Regions from separate parts of the Mycobacterium sp. NGS26 genome, predicted to be linked through region 2. Evidence: riboswitches for the same ligand, from Rfam matches in the RefSeq annotation. Region 2 holds a riboswitch; the other holds the start of a gene.

Region 1 (7,250 bases), on a different contig from region 2:
CACCCGGAATGGGTGCCTGCGCCGTGCCCGGCCCCCTTTGTTCGTGTCAACCCGGTTTAGTCGCCCAGGGATGCCGCGCCAACGGATTGACGCTCCCGGTTCCGGTCCCCATCTCTTAACCCGCGTCGATCACACTGCTCATCATTTCGGCAGCCCGCACTGGTTGTAGGGCCATGTGGGGTCCTGCCAGTTCGGTGAGGTATGTGACGGGTCGATGCCATTGGGACACGGGTTTGGCACCGGTCGGGCGTTCGTCGGAAACGGGTCGGTGTACTCTCCGGGATTGCCGGGAGAACCGGGAGCGCCGCGAGTCACGCAGTCCATGATCTGTCCCAGCGCGTCCAACTCGCAACAGGTGCCCTGATTGTTGCAGACCTGACGGGTCTTGAACGGATTGCCAGCATGCGCTGCCGGTGCCGCCATGACCGCGACCCCGATCAGGCCCGCCGCGAACGCCGCGGTGATTTTCATTTGCGGCTCCTTCCCCCGGTGCTGAATGCCACCACACCGCCAGCGGAAGCTCACAGCGCATTGGGGGCAGCATAGGCTCTCGCGTGTGTACCGGTATAGGGCCGATGAACTCTATTTGTGAATCCCCGCGCCAGTCAGTCAACTCTGACCATTCTCGCCTTGACGCGCGTGGTCGCGGTCATCGTCGGTACCTCGGCCATTAGGGACGCCACCTTGCGCCATTCGTCGGGCGTCAAGGTGATTAAGCGGTTGTTGGTGGGTCTGCCTGGGTGGGCGCTGCACGGTCGTCGGCTGCCTCTGCGTCGACAATCCGTTCATGTGAAAATATATTTTGGCGTGCGCGGATGCTGGTGCGCGATGCTGGGATTGAACCAATAATTGCACCAGGCGGTCCGCTTCTTCACGGGCTGTGTTTCCCTGCGAGGACAGCGTCGGTTCGTTCTCATACACTGACGTTGCTTCACGAGTTGCGCCATCAAGCCCCGGCTTGGCGCACACCAACCCCAATTGCTCACGGGTGGTCCGGGTGACGAAGCGGCTGGCGCCAACCGGTGTCGGCAAGAGCGCCTCCCTTTACGGAGGCCCGGTTTTTCGGGAGTTCTGGCTATGACAGACGTACCCAAGTTCACGCGGGAGCAGCTCCTTGCCCTAGCCCGCGAGCGCGGCATCTACCCGCCGAAGGACGCCAGCGATGAGGAGATGGAGGTGGTGAAACGGCGGTTGTCCGCCGAACGCGGATGGATCATTCTGCCGCGACCCAACCCTCACAGAGTGGAAGCATGGGCGGAGCGGCATCGTCGTGACGGTCACCATCCCCACCCGGCGCCGACCGCCGAGAACCCCGAGCGCTGGGATTGTGACTGCGGCTACATTTGGCGCATCCTGACGCCCGCGCAGATCAGGCAGAAGTTCGCCCATCTGAGCCAGCGGAATATTGCGGCGCGCAGGACCGACCCGGAGGCGCGGCGTCACATCAAGGAGATCCAGGCAGAGCAGGAGCAGCGCAATGCCAAATTGCGCAAGATCGACCACAGTGACATCCCGCCCCTGCCGATCGCCGCCCGGTATGCCGCTGGGAGGCCGGGTCGCGGCGGCTTCCAAATCCGAAGCCGGGAGTAGTTCAACACCGGCAGCGACTAATGCAGGATGGGCGTGATGGCAGGCAAGCGCGTCCGCTTTAGTCCACAATACGATTCCATGCACGTGGAAGGCGTGGGCGACGCAATGCTGATGGATAGCGACCACACTTTCTCGTCCCTAGAGGTAATCGGTCCGGCAAGCCTCTCGTCGCTTCGCCAAGCGATGATGGCTGTCTACCCGGAATGCGATTACAAGGCCGAAGATGACCCGCTCGCGGACCTGCCGCGGTTCTTCGTTCAGTGGTCGCTCGATAGCGCCGCACACTTTGATGACGATCTTTCGCTGGCGGAGCCAGTCAGCGTTGCCCTGATGCGTGACGGAACAGTCGTGATCGAGTGTGATGTCGAGTCTGCACCTCCTCCACGCACGGAGAAGGACACCTGGGACGAAGCTACGGACATTCTAGAAGCCTGGCTCGGGCCTCGCCGCGGTCGATTGGTTTCCTTCACGCCGTACCCTGGCTACCGCGGGTACTGGACCGTTCGATTTGAAGTACCAATTCGGGGTCTTACAGTAGCGGACGCACACCAAATTGGCAGTGACGCAATCGCAGTCGTGGAGGCATATGCCCACGGCGACGGTGCTACCTCGATCGAGTCCCTCGTTGCACTGCTCCGCGCAGGTCATGCCAAAGCTCTGCTCGGCCTCAACGAGCACCAGTTGCTCGAAGCCAAGCGAAGCCTTCACCTGGTTGACCAAAAGGCTCGCTTGGAATTAGCGAAAGACGTTTCCGCTATGGCCAACTCGCATACCGGCGGACTCCTTGTCGTCGGTTTGGAAACCAAGCCGAAGTCCGGCCGGGATGTAATCACCGCGGTTCACCCGATGCCCGATACTGGACAGGTCCGCGCCATCCGGAAAGTTATAGACAGGCTCGTTTATCCGCCCATCGAGCATTTGGATGTATCGCTCGTCCCTGCTGACCCGACGCGTCCTGCCGGCCAGCACTTGCTTTTAATCGCCGTCCCGAAGCAGCCCCGCGAACTCTTTCCTTTCTTGGTCATCGGAGTGGTAGCCAGCGGGCAGTTACTCGGGAATTACGTCGGTATGTTCGAGAGAAGGGGCGAAGACACCTTCGCGTCTGGGGCAGCGTCCATCCATGCTGGACTGTCGGCAGGGCTTGCTCTCCTCCGGAGAGGAAGCTCTGGCTCTGCCGCCGACCAATAGTTGCCGCCGGTTATTCGTCCAGGCGGAAGAACTCGATCGAGAACTTCCTCCGGAGAATGCGCTATGACCCTTCCCGTCGAACGGAAGCCGCCGGGCTAGCGCCAACTCCGGCGCGGCTTACGTGATGCGGGGAAGAATGTCGGCCATGGCCGCTGCACCGCTGAGGCAGCAGGCGGTGGTGTTGTAGGCAGCCCGCACGGCAGGGGCGAAAGCGAACGTATCCTCGGACCTCACCGAGCGGTGGTCACCGGAGTACACCGTGTGAAAGCCGTGATCCCCTAGCGTTTGGACCCCGGTAGGACCAAGTCGGGATGCCACTGGTGCCTGGAATGACCGGGACCTTGGCCAACCCCGATTGCGAAAGCGGCCGACGCGCCGGTTTAAGAGGTTTACCCGTCGTCCACGAGGTATTGCAGCCTGGGCGGAACGGGGGAATCTCTGAGATGTTTTCTGACGATCTCAAGGGCACGGCTCCCGTAATCGGGCCCTGGCGAGGCCGGGTAGGTCAGGCGTAATGCGCGCTTGTCTCCGCGTCGACTGTCGGGGATTTTGCCGCGTGTCCGATCATCCGGGTCGTATATCTCTATCAGACCAAACTCGCATAACTCATGCACGGAGGCGTAGGCCTCATGGGCCAAGCCGTAGTCACGCCACTTCAACTTGTCGGGGATGGCAACACCCTCGTGGGCGTCGAGTGTTCTCCCACCGTGGCGGAGCAGGCGAGTGTGCTCCATGATGACGAGCAGCGTCGCCATTTCTTCAGCGGTCAAGACCAAATGCCAGCCCGCGAGAAAGAAGGCGGCCGGAAGCACGACGGTGTCTGTCGTCGAGGTTCCCGGAACGTGGTAGGGGCGACGGGACCCGTCGTCACAGTTGAGACGAAACCCGTCGTACCGGTGAGGGTTACCGGGTTCTGCGACCGTGACTAGGCCATACCGGTCTAGCTTATTGAGGGCACGGGTAATCCGGAGATTGAGTTCGCGGGTTTCCACGCCGCGTGTTCGCAGACCGCTGAGATCGGCCCATCCACGGGCGCCGTTGTGGTGGCGGTTTTCGACGCGGACGCCTGGATCGAATTCCTGGTGGACGACATAGATGGCCGTGAGGTAGGCCTGCTGAGCGTTGCCTGGCCGATTAATGAGCTTGGTGTTCGGCGGTCTGGTAGCCGCATCAGCCCCACGCCGTGCAAGTGGTGTGCCCGCTTCGCGGGGAGCACGCGACTGTTCTAGTCGTATGAAACTGCTGCGGATGCGGATGTCGGGATGATCCCCGGTGTCGAGGGCTCGGTAAAGATTGGTGGCGATCTCGATGCCGTATGCGCGAGCGTTGAGGTTCTCCAACCGCTTCTGCCTGATGGCTTCGGCATTGGCGAGCGCCTTTTTGTCGTCCTCTTTCTGCTTCTTCAGACGAGCCGCTTCTGCGAGCCAATCGAACTTTTTCATCCCGCGTCACGCGCCGGTGAAAACTTCTTGGGTAACCCCTAGCGGGTTACCTGCTGGCGGCATATAGGTCATATTCTGAGTATAGGTTACGTGCCGCTAGCGATTACCCAACATACCGCTAGGAGCTATCCGACCGCTGCGCGACGTGGAGACCAGGCGCGCCACACAATGTCGACCATGACCAACCGCGACGCCAAGAAAAGCGAACTGGAACGGGTGGCGGCACGCGGCTGGCTGTTCACCTTCCGCTACGTCCTACTGCTACAGGCGAGCACCCCATCCACTCGGCTAAGCAAGTGGGCCACCGCGTTCGGCGCGGCTTTAGGGTCAGGTCTCATCAGCGTCGCGGCAGCGCGAGGTTATCGATAGTGGCGAGTTCCGTTGATCGACCTGGTGACGTGAGAAACCGCACGAAGACCTCGCCGAGTTGATGGGCGACGTCGACTAGCTCTACTGAACGGTGGGTGCCATTGGCCAGTACCGCCGTCATGGTGGACATGCATAACCAGACAGGAAGCAGCACACAGCCGACACCACAAGCGCGAGGTAGTCACGAGCCGGGCCCGAGCGGCGGGCGCGGAACCCTGGGTAATGCGCTCTATTTTTCTTCATGTTCGTTCCCCTGCCCCTAAAGGGGCAGTGGGAAACGTGAACGGTTGTCGTGATCGTATTCCGTGAACGCTTTGTGATCGTTCTACCTGCAACTACGCCAAAGCCGTGATCGACGATGATCGGTTCGTGAACGCTCCCGTGATCGAAATCTTCCGTGAACGCCCGACCAGCGGTTTTACCGGAATCGTGATGGCTGCGTGAACGGTCGTCATGCCACGACCCAACTCGTCGCAGTCCCACCAGCCGGGCCTCCCGTGGTACCCGGAATACATCTGAGGCTGCCTTCATTTGTGCATTTGGTCAGCTGGCGGCGGGCCTTCTCGATCTCGGCACTCTTCGGCTTGGAGGTGTCGAACATCGCCATGGCCAATGCCCTGGCGGTGATGCCCTCATCACCAGCTTGCTTGGCAAGCGCCACCGGATCCGTGCTCGACAGGATCGCGATGGTTCCGGTGCCCTCGTCGTGGGAGAGCATCAGCGGCCCGATCTCCTCGGCAGGCTGCTTGAGGTGACGAAATCCCACTATGGGGTCACCGGGCTGGCCATTGAGCAGGACCACGGAACCAGCTCCGGCGGTCAACCACGCGGAACCGTAGACATCGCCAAGGCCAGGTACAGCAGGGAGCCGCTTGACGAGATGGTGTAGCTCAACCAGCTGGATATTGCGGTTGAGAAGGATCTGCCGGGCCCGGTTGTATCGGGCGCCGACCTCATCGTCAGACAGGCCCAGGGCACCGTCCTTGAGTGAATCGAGATACACCACCGAAGCACCAGCACGTTCAGCTAGTTCGACCAGAAGCCGTGGGTTACTGGCGATATCACCTGGCGGCGGCCCTTCCCAGATCACCAGCCGCTCACGGAGCACATCGCGATAGGAGTCGTCGAACTGACGGTGTAGCGACCGGGCAATCTGTGCGGGGCGGTCCATCGCCAAGTAGAGGATCTTGCCCTCCACCGGCACCACGGGTAGATCGAGGACGTACTCCTCGATTCTCCCAGTACCGCCGAAAATTCTCCCCATACCCCCCAGCTGGGCTCCGATGAGCATTCCCGCCAGCGTCGTCTTACCGAGGCCCGGTAGCCCGCAGATCATCAACGACTCGCCCTCTGGCCACAACACCTGCTGGCCACTACCCCACAACGCCGGGATCTCGTTGGGCACGTCGAGGATGAACGAAGCACCGTCAGTGAAGGTCTGGGTATTGCCAGATCCCCTGTCACCGTTGTCGTGCTCGGTGATCTGTGACGGCGACGTTGCGGCAACCAGGGCAGCCGCACCCTGGGTGAAGCGCAGAAACTCGGCCTCAGCCACTGACTGGGGCCGAGTGTCGGTGACTTCAAGGACATACGCCTTGTACAACTGATCCAAGGCATTGGGAACCCCGACGCGACCCACAGCTGCAAGGCGCATTAGGGCGCCAACACGATCGCGAGTGGTGTCATACCGGCTACCGGTGTGCTTACTCAGATCGGCCATTGCCTGATCCAGCTGTGCCGCAACGACGCTATCGGGCGGTGATCCGTGGTCATGTTGAGAAATCAGCTTTTGATACAGCTCTTCGTTGATCTTCGCCCGCTGTGCCACAGTGCGGTTCGGTGCCGAGCCGTCAAAGACCTCGTCCAGCACCGAATCCCGGCTCAGCTCCTCAACCCATTTCGCTGGCAGCTCCGGCAGATCCTGCACGCGGGGCACCTGCCCCTCCGGGAGCAACGCACCGTCAGGCCCATACCACCGGTACTGGCCCCCGATGGGGTGAATGGATGGCCATGCGGTGATGTGGCGGTGGTGGGGCTGAACGATGTCGACGTTGCCGATACCGAGGTCATCAAACTTGAGACCACCCCGAAACAGCACGCCTTGGGGTACTCGATAGGGGCGGATACCGCTCACAGCGTCGTCACCGCGAGAGCTACTACGGTACGTGGGCGACAAAGCGCCCCAGAGTTTTTCGGCCTCGTCAAGGGTGCGACCGCCGGACTTGCCGCTGTAGGCATCCACGTCGATGCCGATCACACCGTGATGAACCCGGAGCATGAGGTTGGCATCAGCGGGCTGGTTCTTGATCCACGCAGCGATCTGCTCGTCGGTAGGCCAGACACCGTCATAGCCGGTGAATCCCGCTAGGTGAGGTACCTTCTCCCGGGGCCGCAAGGGCAGCACACCCAGCCAGCCAGCATCTCGATAGATCGGGGCTGCGTCCCTATAACCGACAAATTCGGCCCCTTCGATTGCGCTTATTTGCGTTTCTGCTGCAATTGGTTTATTATTATTCACAGTTTCTTCTTTCCAGCCCCCCACTTCGGTAGGGGCTGGTTTAATTCTTGGGTAGTACTTCCAGCCCTCATAAACTCACGAAGGACGTGGGTGAATTACATTAGGCGCCTTGGAGAACGACGCTTCGCGTCGACGGTGTAGCC
Region 2 (10,201 bases):
CGGCCGCGGAGCCGAACGACAGCGAGCGGTCGTGCCTCGAGCGGCTCACGTCGGACACCAAAGTCACGCGCCTTCCTTCTCGGCCAGTTCCTTCTCGGCCAATTCGAGGGTCTTGCGGATCAGGTCGTTGACCGCCTCGACTTCCACCAGGAAGGAATCGTGCCCGTAGGCGGACTCGATCACGTGCAGGCCGCTGCAGCCCGGCAGCAGCTCGGCCAGTTCCTCCTGCAGGCGCAGCGGGTACAGCCGGTCGGAGGTGAAGCCGCCGACCACCACTGGCACCGGACACCCGGTCAGCGCCTTTTGCACCCCGCCGCGGCCACGGCCCACATCGTGGGCGCTACAGGATCCGCTCAGCGCGACGAAGGTGCCGGCGTCGAAGCGGTTCACCAGCTTGTCGCCCTGGTATTCGAGGTAGCTCTGCACCGCGTAGCGGCCGCCGTTCAGCGGGTCCTCGTCGCCCTGGCCGCCGTTGGCGAACCGGGTGTCGAGCTCGACCTCGCCGCGGTAGGTCAGCTGCGCGAAGCGACGGGCGAGGGACATCCCGGCATCCGGCTTGCGCCCGGTGCCGTAGTAGTCGCCGCCCTGCCAGTCGGGGTCGGCCTTGATGGTCGCGATCTGGGTTTCCAGGTGACCGATCAGGTCGGCGGTGCTGCGCGCGCTCATCGCCAACAGCAGTCCGGCCCGGACTCGGTCCGGGTAGCTGACGATCCATTCCAAAGCCCTCAGGCCGCCCATGGATCCGCCGACGACGGCGGCAACTCGTTCGATGCCCAGTGCGTCCAGCGCCGCGACATCCGCCTCGACCTGATCCCGCACCGTGATGCGCGGAAACCGTGAGCCCCACGGTTTTCCGTCCGGGGCAAGCGAACTCGGCCCGGTGGAGCCGCGGCAACCGCCCAGCACATTGGTGGCCACGGCGCACCAGCGGTTGGTGTCGATCGGCGCGCCCGGCCCGGCCACGCCGTCCCACCAGCCGGGGGTGGGATGCTCGGGCCCGGCGGGCCCGGTGATGTGCGAGTCGCCGGTGAGCGCGTGCAGCACCACCACCACGTTGTCGCGTGCCGGCGACAGCTCACCCCAGCGCTGCACGGCGATACGGACGTCGTCGATCACCGCGCCGTTCTCCAGGGTCAGCGAGCCGATGTCGACCAGCCCGATCTCGCCCTCCGGGGGGAGCGTCTGGGCAGCGTCGGAAGCCATCTTCTCGGAGTTCATCGCAACGCCCCCCTGCCTGCGGCTCACCATTGTCACGCGCCTTCGTTCCCGGCCAATTCGAGAGTCTTGCGGATCATGTCGCCGACCGCGTCGAATTCCAGCAGGAAGCCGTCGTGCCCATAGATGGACTCGACCACCTGCAGGCCGGTGCAGCCCGGCAGCAGCTCGGCCAGCTCCTCCTGCAACGTCAGTGGGTACAGCCGGTCGGAGGTGAAGCCGCCGACCACGACCGGCACCGGGCACCCGCGCAGCGCGTTGCGCACCCCGCCCCGGCCGCGGCCGACGTCGTGGCTGTTCAGCGCCTCGGTCAGCGCCACGTAGCTGCCGGCGTCGAAGCGGTTCACCAGCTTGTCGCCCTGGTGTTCCAGGTAGCTCTGCACCGCGAATCGGCCGCCGTTGAGCGGGTCTTCGTCGCCCTGGCCGTCGTTGCCGAAGCGGGTGTCGAGCTCGACCTCGCCCCGGTAGGTCAGGTGCGCGAACCGGCGGGCGATCGCCAGCCCGGCATCCGGTGCCCGCCCGCTGTCGTGGTAGTCGCCGCCCTGCCAGTTCGGGTCGGACTTGATGGCGGCGATCTGAGTGCTCTGGGTTCCGATCTGGTTGGCGGTGGCGCGCGCACCGACCGCCAGCAGCAGCCCGGCCCGGACGAGGTCCGGGTGGCTGACGATCCACTCCAAAGCCCTTGCGCCGCCCATGGATCCGCCGACGACGGCGGCGACCCGTTCGATGCCCAGCGCGGCCAGCGCGGCGACGTCCGCCTCGACCTGATCCCGCAACGAAATCTGCGGGAACCGCGAGCCCCACGGCTTTCCGTCGCGCGCAAGCGAACTCGGCCCGGTAGAGCCGTGGCAGCTGCCCAGCACGTTGGTGGCCACGGCGCACCAGCGGTTGGTGTCGATCGGGGCGCCCGGCCCGGCCACCCCGTCCCACCAGCCCGGGGTGGGATGCCCGGGTCCGGCGGGCCCGGTGATGTGCGAGTCGCCGGTGAGCGCGTGCAGCACCACCACCACGTTGTCGCGCGTCGGCGACAGCTCGCCCCAGCGCTGCACCGCGATGCAGACGTCGTCGATCACCGCGCCGCTTTCCAGCCGCAGCGAGCCGATGTGGACCAGGCCGATCTCGCCCTCGGCGGGCAGCGTCTGCGTCGGAATGTCGGAGATCGTCATGTCCGGATTCCTCAGAACGCCGCCACGGACTGCGGGTCGCCGCTGGCCTGGGCCGACCCCGCCGCCGCACCGAACCTGCGGGCGGCGGCGAAGCCGAGCTCGAGGTCGGCGAGGATGTCGTCGATGCCCTCGAGGCCGACGGCCAGCCGCACCAGCCCCGGGCTGACGCCGGTGGTCAGCTGCTCGGCGGGGCTCAGCTGGGCGTGGGTCGTCGACGCCGGGTGAATCACCAGGGAACGCACGTCACCGATGTTGGCGACGTGGCTGTGCAACTTCAGCGCGTTGACGAACGCCTGGCCGGCCTCGATACCGCCCGCCAGTTCGAACGCCAGCACGGCCCCGGTTCCCTTGGGCGCGAGCTTCTTTGCGCGCTCATGCCATGGCGAACCGGGCAGCCCCGCGTAGTTGACCGACAGCACGCCCTCGTGCGAGGCCAGGAACTCGGCGACCCGTTGCGCGTTGGCGACGTGGCGTTCCACGCGCAGGCTCAGCGTCTCCAGGCCCAGGGCGACCAGGAACGCGTTGAACGGCGACGCCGCCGACCCGTAGTCGCGCAGCAATTGCACGCGCGCCTTGATGGCGTATGCCGGCGGTCCCAGCTCGGCGTACACCACGCCGTGGTAGCTGGGATCGGGTGTGGTGAACCCGGGGAAGCGGCCCTGCGTCCAGTCGAACGTGCCGCCGTCGACGATGACGCCGGCGATCGCCGCGCCGTGCCCGCCCAGATATTTGGTGGCCGAGTGCACGACGATGTCGGCGCCCTGGGTCAGCGGCTGGATCAGGTACGGGGTGGCGATGGTGTTGTCGACGATCAGCGGTACGCCGTTGGCGTGGGCGACCCCGGCGACCCCCGGGGTGTCGAGCACGTCGATCTGGGGGTTGGAGATGGTTTCGCCGAAGAACGCCTTGGTGTTCGGCCGCACCGCGGCCTGCCAGGAGTCCAGGTCGTCGGGGTCCTCGACGAAGCTGACATCGATGCCCAGCTTCGCCAGCGAATAGTGGAACAGGTTATAGGTGCCCCCGTAGAGCCGCGGGCTGGTGACGATGTGATCCCCGGCGCCCGCCAGGTTCAATATGGCGAACGTCTCGGCGGCCTGCCCCGAACTCAGGAACAGCGCGGCCGCGCCGCCCTCGAGCGCCGCGATGCGCTGCTCGACGACGTCGGTGGTCGGGTTGCCGATCCGGGTGTAGATGTTGCCCGGAACCTCGAGCCCGAACAGCGCCGCGGCATGCGCGGTGTCGTCGAAGGTGTACGACGTCGTCTGGTAGATCGGCAGGGCCCGCGCGTTGTTCGGTGAGTCCGGGTGCTGGCCGGCGTGGATCTGCTTTGTCTCGAACGACCAATGCGCGGTCGGATCGGTCTCGGTGTTGCTGTCGTCGCTCATGACGGGCTTTCTGTCGGGAGTGGGTGAATCGGGTATCGGGAGTGCTCGCGGCCAAGCGGGACGCCACGAGCGATGGCGTCGGCCGGGCGGCCGTCGGCTAGCACCGACACACGATGGAGCGCGAATGGGCTTGAAGAATGCGCATCACGTATCCCCGTCTAGTCAGGGGCCCGTCATGGCGGACCCGCGCTTGCCGGATAGCCGGTTGGGCTACTCAACCCGGTCATCACCCGGGGCACCCCACCGCGGTTGGAGGGTTGCCGGCCAGCAAGCCGGGGCTTGTCGCTGGCACTCATGACCAATTACGAAGATTAGCTTATCGCGCCGACTCGGCGCCAACGGGGCGATCCGACGGCCGTGGCCACCGGGGTTCACCGCCCTGACCTGCAGGTCGATGCCCGGTCAAACGCCCTTGATAGCGTGGCAACAACCACAACGCTGAGCCTCATCATGTGACAACCACGCCGGGAGATGGACCGTGTGCGCCGAACAGCCGACCGTCATCTACACGCTGACCGACGAAGCGCCGCTGCTGGCGACCTACGCGTTCCTGCCGATCGTGCGCGCCTTCGCGGAGCCGGCGGGCATCAAGATCGAGACCAGTGACATCTCCCTGGCCGCCCGGATCCTTGCCGAGTTCCCCGATCACCTGACCGACGAGCAGCGGGTTGAAGACAACTTGGCGAAATTGGGCGCGCTGACGAAGCTGCCCGACACCAACATCATCAAGCTGCCGAACATCAGCGCCTCGGTGCCCCAATTGATCGCCGCGGTCAAGGAGCTGCAAGGCAAGGGATTCAAGATTCCGGACTTTCCGCAGAGCCCGAAGACCGATGAGGAGAAGGAAATTCGCGACCGCTATGCCAAGTGCCTTGGCAGCGCGGTCAATCCGGTACTGCGACAAGGCAACTCGGACCGACGCGCGCCGAAGGCCGTCAAGGAGTACGCGCGCAAGCACCCCCACAGCATGGGGGAGTGGTCGCCGGCCTCGCGCACTCACGTCGCGACCATGCGGCACGGCGACTTCTACCACGGCGAGAAGTCGATGACGCTGGACCGCGCGCGCGACGTGAAGATGGTGCTGGAGACCAAGGGCGGGAAGACAATCGAGCTCAGGCCCAGGGTGGAGCTGCGCGAAGGCGACATCATCGACAGCATGTTCATGAGCAAGAAGGCCCTCGTCGAGTTCTACGAGGAGCAGATGCAGGACGCCTACGAGACCGGCGTGATGTTCTCGCTCCACGTCAAGGCGACGATGATGAAGGTCTCCCATCCCATCGTTTTCGGCCACGCGGTGAAGGTCTTCTACAAGGAGGCATTCGCCAAGCACCAGGCGCTCTTCGACGAGCTCGGCGTCAACGTCAACAACGGGCTGGTCGACCTGTACAACAAGATCGAGTCACTGCCCGCATCGCTGCACGAGGAGATCATCCGCGACCTGCACGCCTGCCACGAACACCGCCCGGAGCTGGCGATGGTCGATTCCGCCAAGGGCATCACCAACTTCCATTCACCCAGCGACGTGATCGTGGACGCGTCGATGCCGGCGATGATCCGCGCCGGCGGCAAGATGTGGGGGGCCGACGGCCGGCAGAAGGACACCAAGGCCGTCAATCCCGAGTCGACTTTCTCCCGCATCTACCAAGAGATCATCAACTTCTGCAAGACCCACGGGGCGTTCGACCCGACGACGATGGGCACGGTCCCCAACGTCGGGCTGATGGCGCAGGAGGCCGAGGAGTACGGGTCGCACGACCAGACGTTCGAGATCGCCGAAGACGGCGTCGCCAACATCGTCGACCTGGACACCGGCGAAGTCCTGCTGACCCAGAACGTGGAAGCCGGCGACATCTGGCGCATGCCCATCGTCCGCGACGAACCGATCCGGGACTGGGTCAAGCTGGCCGTCACCCGGGCCCGCAATTCGGGGATGACGGCGGTGTTCTGGCTGGACACCGAGCGGCCGCACGAGGTCGAGCTGCGCAAGAAGGTCAAGGAATACCTCAAGGAGCACGACACCGAGGGCCTACAAATCCAGATCATGCCGCAGGTGTGGGCCATGCGGTACACGCTGGAGCGCGCGATGCGTGGCCAGGACACCATCGCCGTCACCGGAAACATCCTGCGCGACTACCTGACCGACCTGTTCCCGATCCTGGAGCTGGGCACCAGCGCCAAAATGCTGTCCATCGTGCCCTTGATGTCCGGCGGCGGCATGTACGAGACCGGCGCGGGCGGTTCGGCGCCCAAGCACGTCCACCAGCTCGTCGAGGAAAATCATCTGCGCTGGGATTCCCTCGGCGAATTCCTCGCCCTGGGAGCGTGTTTCGAGGACATCGGCATCAAGACCGGCAACGAGCGCGCCAAGATTCTGGGCAAGACGCTGGATGCGGCGATCGGGAAGCTGTTGGAGAACAACAAGGGTCCGTCGCGCAAGACCGGCGAACTCGACAACCGCGGCAGCCAGTTCTACCTCGCGCTGTACTGGGCCGAGCAACTCGCCGCGCAAACCGACGACAAGGAGTTGCGCGAGCACTTCGCCGCGCTGGCCGAGTCGTTGGGCCGCAACGAGGACGCTATCGTGGCCGAACTCGCCGAGGCGCAGGGCGAGGCGGTCGACATCGGCGGCTACTACCGGCCGGACCACGAGAAGACGACCGCGGTGATGCGGCCGAGCAAGACGTTCAACGAAGCCCTGGCTGCGTCGCAAGGCTGACGCGACGGCCCGCGGGTCGAAGCGGGCGCCCCTTGTAGTCTGAGCCCATGTCCGGTGGAAGCAAGATCAAGGTCAAGGGTCCGGTAGTGGAGCTCGACGGTGACGAGATGACCCGCGTCATCTGGAAGCTGATCAAGGACATGCTGATCCTGCCGCACCTCGACATCAACCTCGACTACTACGACCTGGGCATCGAGCATCGTGACCGCACCGACGACCAGGTGACGATCGACGCGGCCTACGCCATCAAGAGGCACGGCGTGGGCGTCAAGTGCGCGACCATCACCCCCGACGAGGCCCGCGTGCAGGAGTTCAACCTGAAGAAGATGTGGCTGTCGCCCAACGGGACGATCCGAAACATCTTGGGCGGCACCATTTTCCGCGAGCCGATCGTGATCTCCAATGTCCCGCGGCTGGTTCCGGGCTGGACCAAGCCAATTGTCATCGGCCGTCACGCTTTCGGTGACCAGTACCGGGCGACGAACTTCAAGGTCGACCAGCCGGGCACCGTCACGCTGACGTTCACCCCCGCCGACGGCAGCGAGCCGATGGTGCACGAGGTGGTGTCCATCCCCGAAGAGGGTGGCGTCGTGATGGGCATGTACAACTTCAAGGAATCCATCCGGGATTTCGCCCGCGCGTCCTTCGCGTACGGCCTGAACGCCAAGTGGCCGGTGTACCTGTCGACGAAGAACACCATCCTCAAGGCCTACGACGGCATGTTCAAAGACGAGTTCCAGCGCGTCTACGACGAGGAGTTCAAGGACAAGTTCGAGGCCGAGGGGCTGACCTACGAGCACCGGCTGATCGACGACATGGTCGCGGCGTGCCTCAAGTGGGAGGGCGGCTATGTGTGGGCGTGCAAGAACTACGACGGCGACGTCCAGTCGGACACCGTCGCGCAGGGCTACGGCTCGCTCGGGCTGATGACGTCGGTGCTGATGACGGCCGACGGCAAGACGGTCGAGGCCGAGGCCGCGCATGGCACCGTCACCAGGCACTTCCGCCAGTACCAGGCCGGCAAGCCGACCTCGACCAACCCGATCGCGTCGATCTTCGCGTGGACACGCGGGCTGCAGCACCGCGGCAAGCTGGACAACACGCCCGAGGTGATCGAGTTCGCCCAGACGCTCGAGGACGTCGTGATCGGCACGGTCGAGGGCGGCAAGATGACCAAGGACCTCGCCATCCTCGTCGGTCCCGAGCAGGACTGGCAGAACAGCGAGGAGTTCCTCAACTCGATCGCCGAGAACCTCGAGAAGGCTCTGGCCGGTTAGCTCGCCGGCGGGTTGTCCACCGCCCGCAGCGGCGGGGTGCACTCCCGGATGAAGCTGTCGATCAGCTCGGCGACGCGGTCGGGCGCCTCGAACATCGGGATGTGGCCCACGCCGTCGAGCACGGTGAGCTTGTGGTTCCTCGGCAGCAACTCGGTGAAATGCCGGCTGAACCTGCGGGGCGGGACCACCCGGTCCTTCTCGCAGAGCACCAGGTGCGAGGGCACCGCGGTGTGTTCCAGCTCCACCAGCCCGGGCAGCCACAGCGCCTTGATCAGCAGCTGGTAGTAGGCGGGGCAGTGCGTGACGTCGTCGACGATGGCCGACAGCTGGCGCTCGCTGACCCCGTCGGGCCGGGCGCTGACCGGGACGCTGCCCAGCTGGCGGCTGAACGGCAGCCGCAATATCCGCTGGCCCAGCAGACAGGTCAGCAACCAGATCGGCAGCCCCGAGACGAACTTGGCGATCACCTCGAATTTGACCGGGCTCCAGCGCGTCCATCCGCCCGCCGGTGCGATGCCGGTGACGGTGCGCGCCCGCCCGCGCCGCTCCAGTTCGAAGGCGACCCAGCCGCCGAGCGAGTTGCCGACGATGTGGGCGGTGTCCCAGCCCAGCTCGTCCATCTGGCGCTCGACGTGATCGGCCAGCACGGCCGACGACATCAGCCAGCTGCTTGCGCGCGGCCCGCCGTTGTGGCCGGCCATCGTGGGGGCGAACACCTCGTAGCGGCCGGTGTCGGCCAACCGCTGGGCGACGACCTCCCACACCGTCTGGGACATCAGGAACGGGTGCAGCAGCAGGACCGGTTCTCCGGAGCCGAGGTGGATCGGCGGGCGGTGGCGCATAGCGCCGACATTAAAGGTGATACCGGCGGTACCGCAAGCAAGGGCCGGTGCCTTCGAATCGGCCCTGCGTGAAAGGATCGGGACATCATGAGCACCGCCACCGGACGCAGCCGGATCTTCTCCGGCGTGCAGCCCACGTCAGACTCGCTGCACCTCGGCAACGCCCTGGGCGCCATCACCCAGTGGGTCGCGCTGCAGGACGACCACCCGGACGAATACGAGGCGTTCTTCTGCGTCGTCGACCTGCACGCCATCACGGTCCCGCAGGATCCCGACGCGCTGCGGCGCCGGACGCTGGTGACCGCCGCCCAGTACCTGGCGCTGGGCATCGACCCGGAGCGCAGCACCGTTTTCGTGCAGAGCCAGGTGCCCGCCCACACCCAGCTGGCGTGGGTGCTGGGCTGCTTCACCGGCTTCGGGCAGGCGTCGCGGATGACGCAGTTCAAGGACAAGTCGGTGCGCCAGGGCAGCGACTCCACCACCGTCGGCCTGTTCACCTACCCGGTGCTGCAGGCCGCCGACGTCCTGGCCTACGACACCGACCTGGTGCCCGTGGGCGAGGACCAGCGGCAGCACCTCGAGCTGGCGCGTGACGTCGCGCAGCGCTTCAACGCCCGCTTCCCGGACACATTCGTGGTTCCCGGCCTGCTAATTCCCAAGATGACCGCCAAGATCTACGACCTGCAGGACCCGACGTCGAAGATGAGCAAGTCGGCGGCCACCGACGCCGGGTTGATCAACCTGCTCGACGATCCGGCCTTGTCCGCCAAGAAGATTCGCTCGGCGGTGACCGACAGCGAGCGCGAGATCCGGTTCGACACCGAGGCGAAGGCGGGCGTGTCGAACCTGCTGAGCATCCAGTCGGCGGTCACCGGGGCCGACATCGACAAGCTCGTCGACGGCTACGCCGGGCGCGGCTACGGCGACCTGAAGAAGGACACCGCCGAGGCCGTCGTCGAGTTCGTCAGACCGATCAAGGCCCGGGTCGACGAATTGATGGCCGACCGCACCGAATTGGAGGCGGTGCTGGCGACCGGCGCGGAGCGCGCCCAGGATGTGGCCGGGAAAACGGTTCAGCGGGTTTACGATCGGCTGGGGTTCCTTCCGCACCGGAGGTAGCAGGATTCACCATGACCGAGCCGGCCGAGCCTGGGTTCCTGGATCGGCTGCGGGCCCGGTTCGGCTGGTTCGACCACGTGATGCGCGCCTACGGGCGCTTCGACGACCGCAACGGCAGCTTCTTCGCGGCGGGCCTGTCCTACTACACGATCTTCGCGTTATTTCCCTTGCTGATGGTCACTTTCGCGATCGCCGGGTACACACTGTCGCGGCGGCATCAGCTGTTGAGCACAATTCAGGGCCGCATCCATGCCTCCGTGCCCGGGGCGCTGGGCCAGCAGCTGGTCGACCTGATGAACTCGGCCATCGACGCGCGGGCGTCGGTCGGTGTCATCGGCCTGGCGACCGCGGCGTGGGCCGGGCTGGGCTGGATATCGCATCTGCGGCAGGCGCTGACCGAGATGTGGTGGGAGCAGCGCATCGACTCGCCGGGTTTCCTGCGCAACAAGCTGTCCGATCTGCTGGCGATGCTGGGCACCTT

The links. A riboswitch is a leader RNA that binds a small molecule or an ion and turns the genes downstream of it on or off. The one in region 2 is predicted to bind S-adenosylmethionine.
Region 1: it holds a riboswitch for S-adenosylmethionine, as region 2 does, so the genes downstream of both, AC5Y6X_RS02035 (hypothetical protein) here and AC5Y6X_RS20960 (bifunctional o-acetylhomoserine/o-acetylserine sulfhydrylase) in region 2, are expected to answer to the same signal.

Annotation. Positions count from the first base shown of each region.
Region 1 is NZ_JCALDU010000001.1:431,431-438,680, forward strand. It holds gene AC5Y6X_RS02030 (hypothetical protein) at 142-471, opposite strand; SAM riboswitch class IV at 930-1,041, shown strand; gene AC5Y6X_RS02035 (hypothetical protein) at 1,078-1,590, shown strand; gene AC5Y6X_RS02040 (AlbA family DNA-binding domain-containing protein) at 1,627-2,778, shown strand; gene AC5Y6X_RS02045 (hypothetical protein) at 3,168-4,220, opposite strand; gene AC5Y6X_RS02050 (hypothetical protein) at 4,398-4,589, shown strand; gene AC5Y6X_RS02055 (bifunctional DNA primase/polymerase) at 5,041-7,107, opposite strand.
Region 2 is NZ_JCALDU010000006.1:362,405-372,605, forward strand. It holds gene AC5Y6X_RS20945 (class I SAM-dependent methyltransferase) at 1-49, opposite strand, end outside; gene metX (homoserine O-acetyltransferase MetX) at 64-1,203, opposite strand; gene metX (homoserine O-acetyltransferase MetX) at 1,251-2,381, opposite strand; gene AC5Y6X_RS20960 (bifunctional o-acetylhomoserine/o-acetylserine sulfhydrylase) at 2,393-3,766, opposite strand; SAM riboswitch class IV at 3,948-4,066, opposite strand; gene AC5Y6X_RS20965 (NADP-dependent isocitrate dehydrogenase) at 4,245-6,482, shown strand; gene AC5Y6X_RS20970 (NADP-dependent isocitrate dehydrogenase) at 6,530-7,759, shown strand; gene ephH (epoxide hydrolase EphH) at 7,756-8,601, opposite strand; gene trpS (tryptophan--tRNA ligase) at 8,689-9,720, shown strand; gene yhjD (inner membrane protein YhjD) at 9,732-10,201, shown strand, end outside.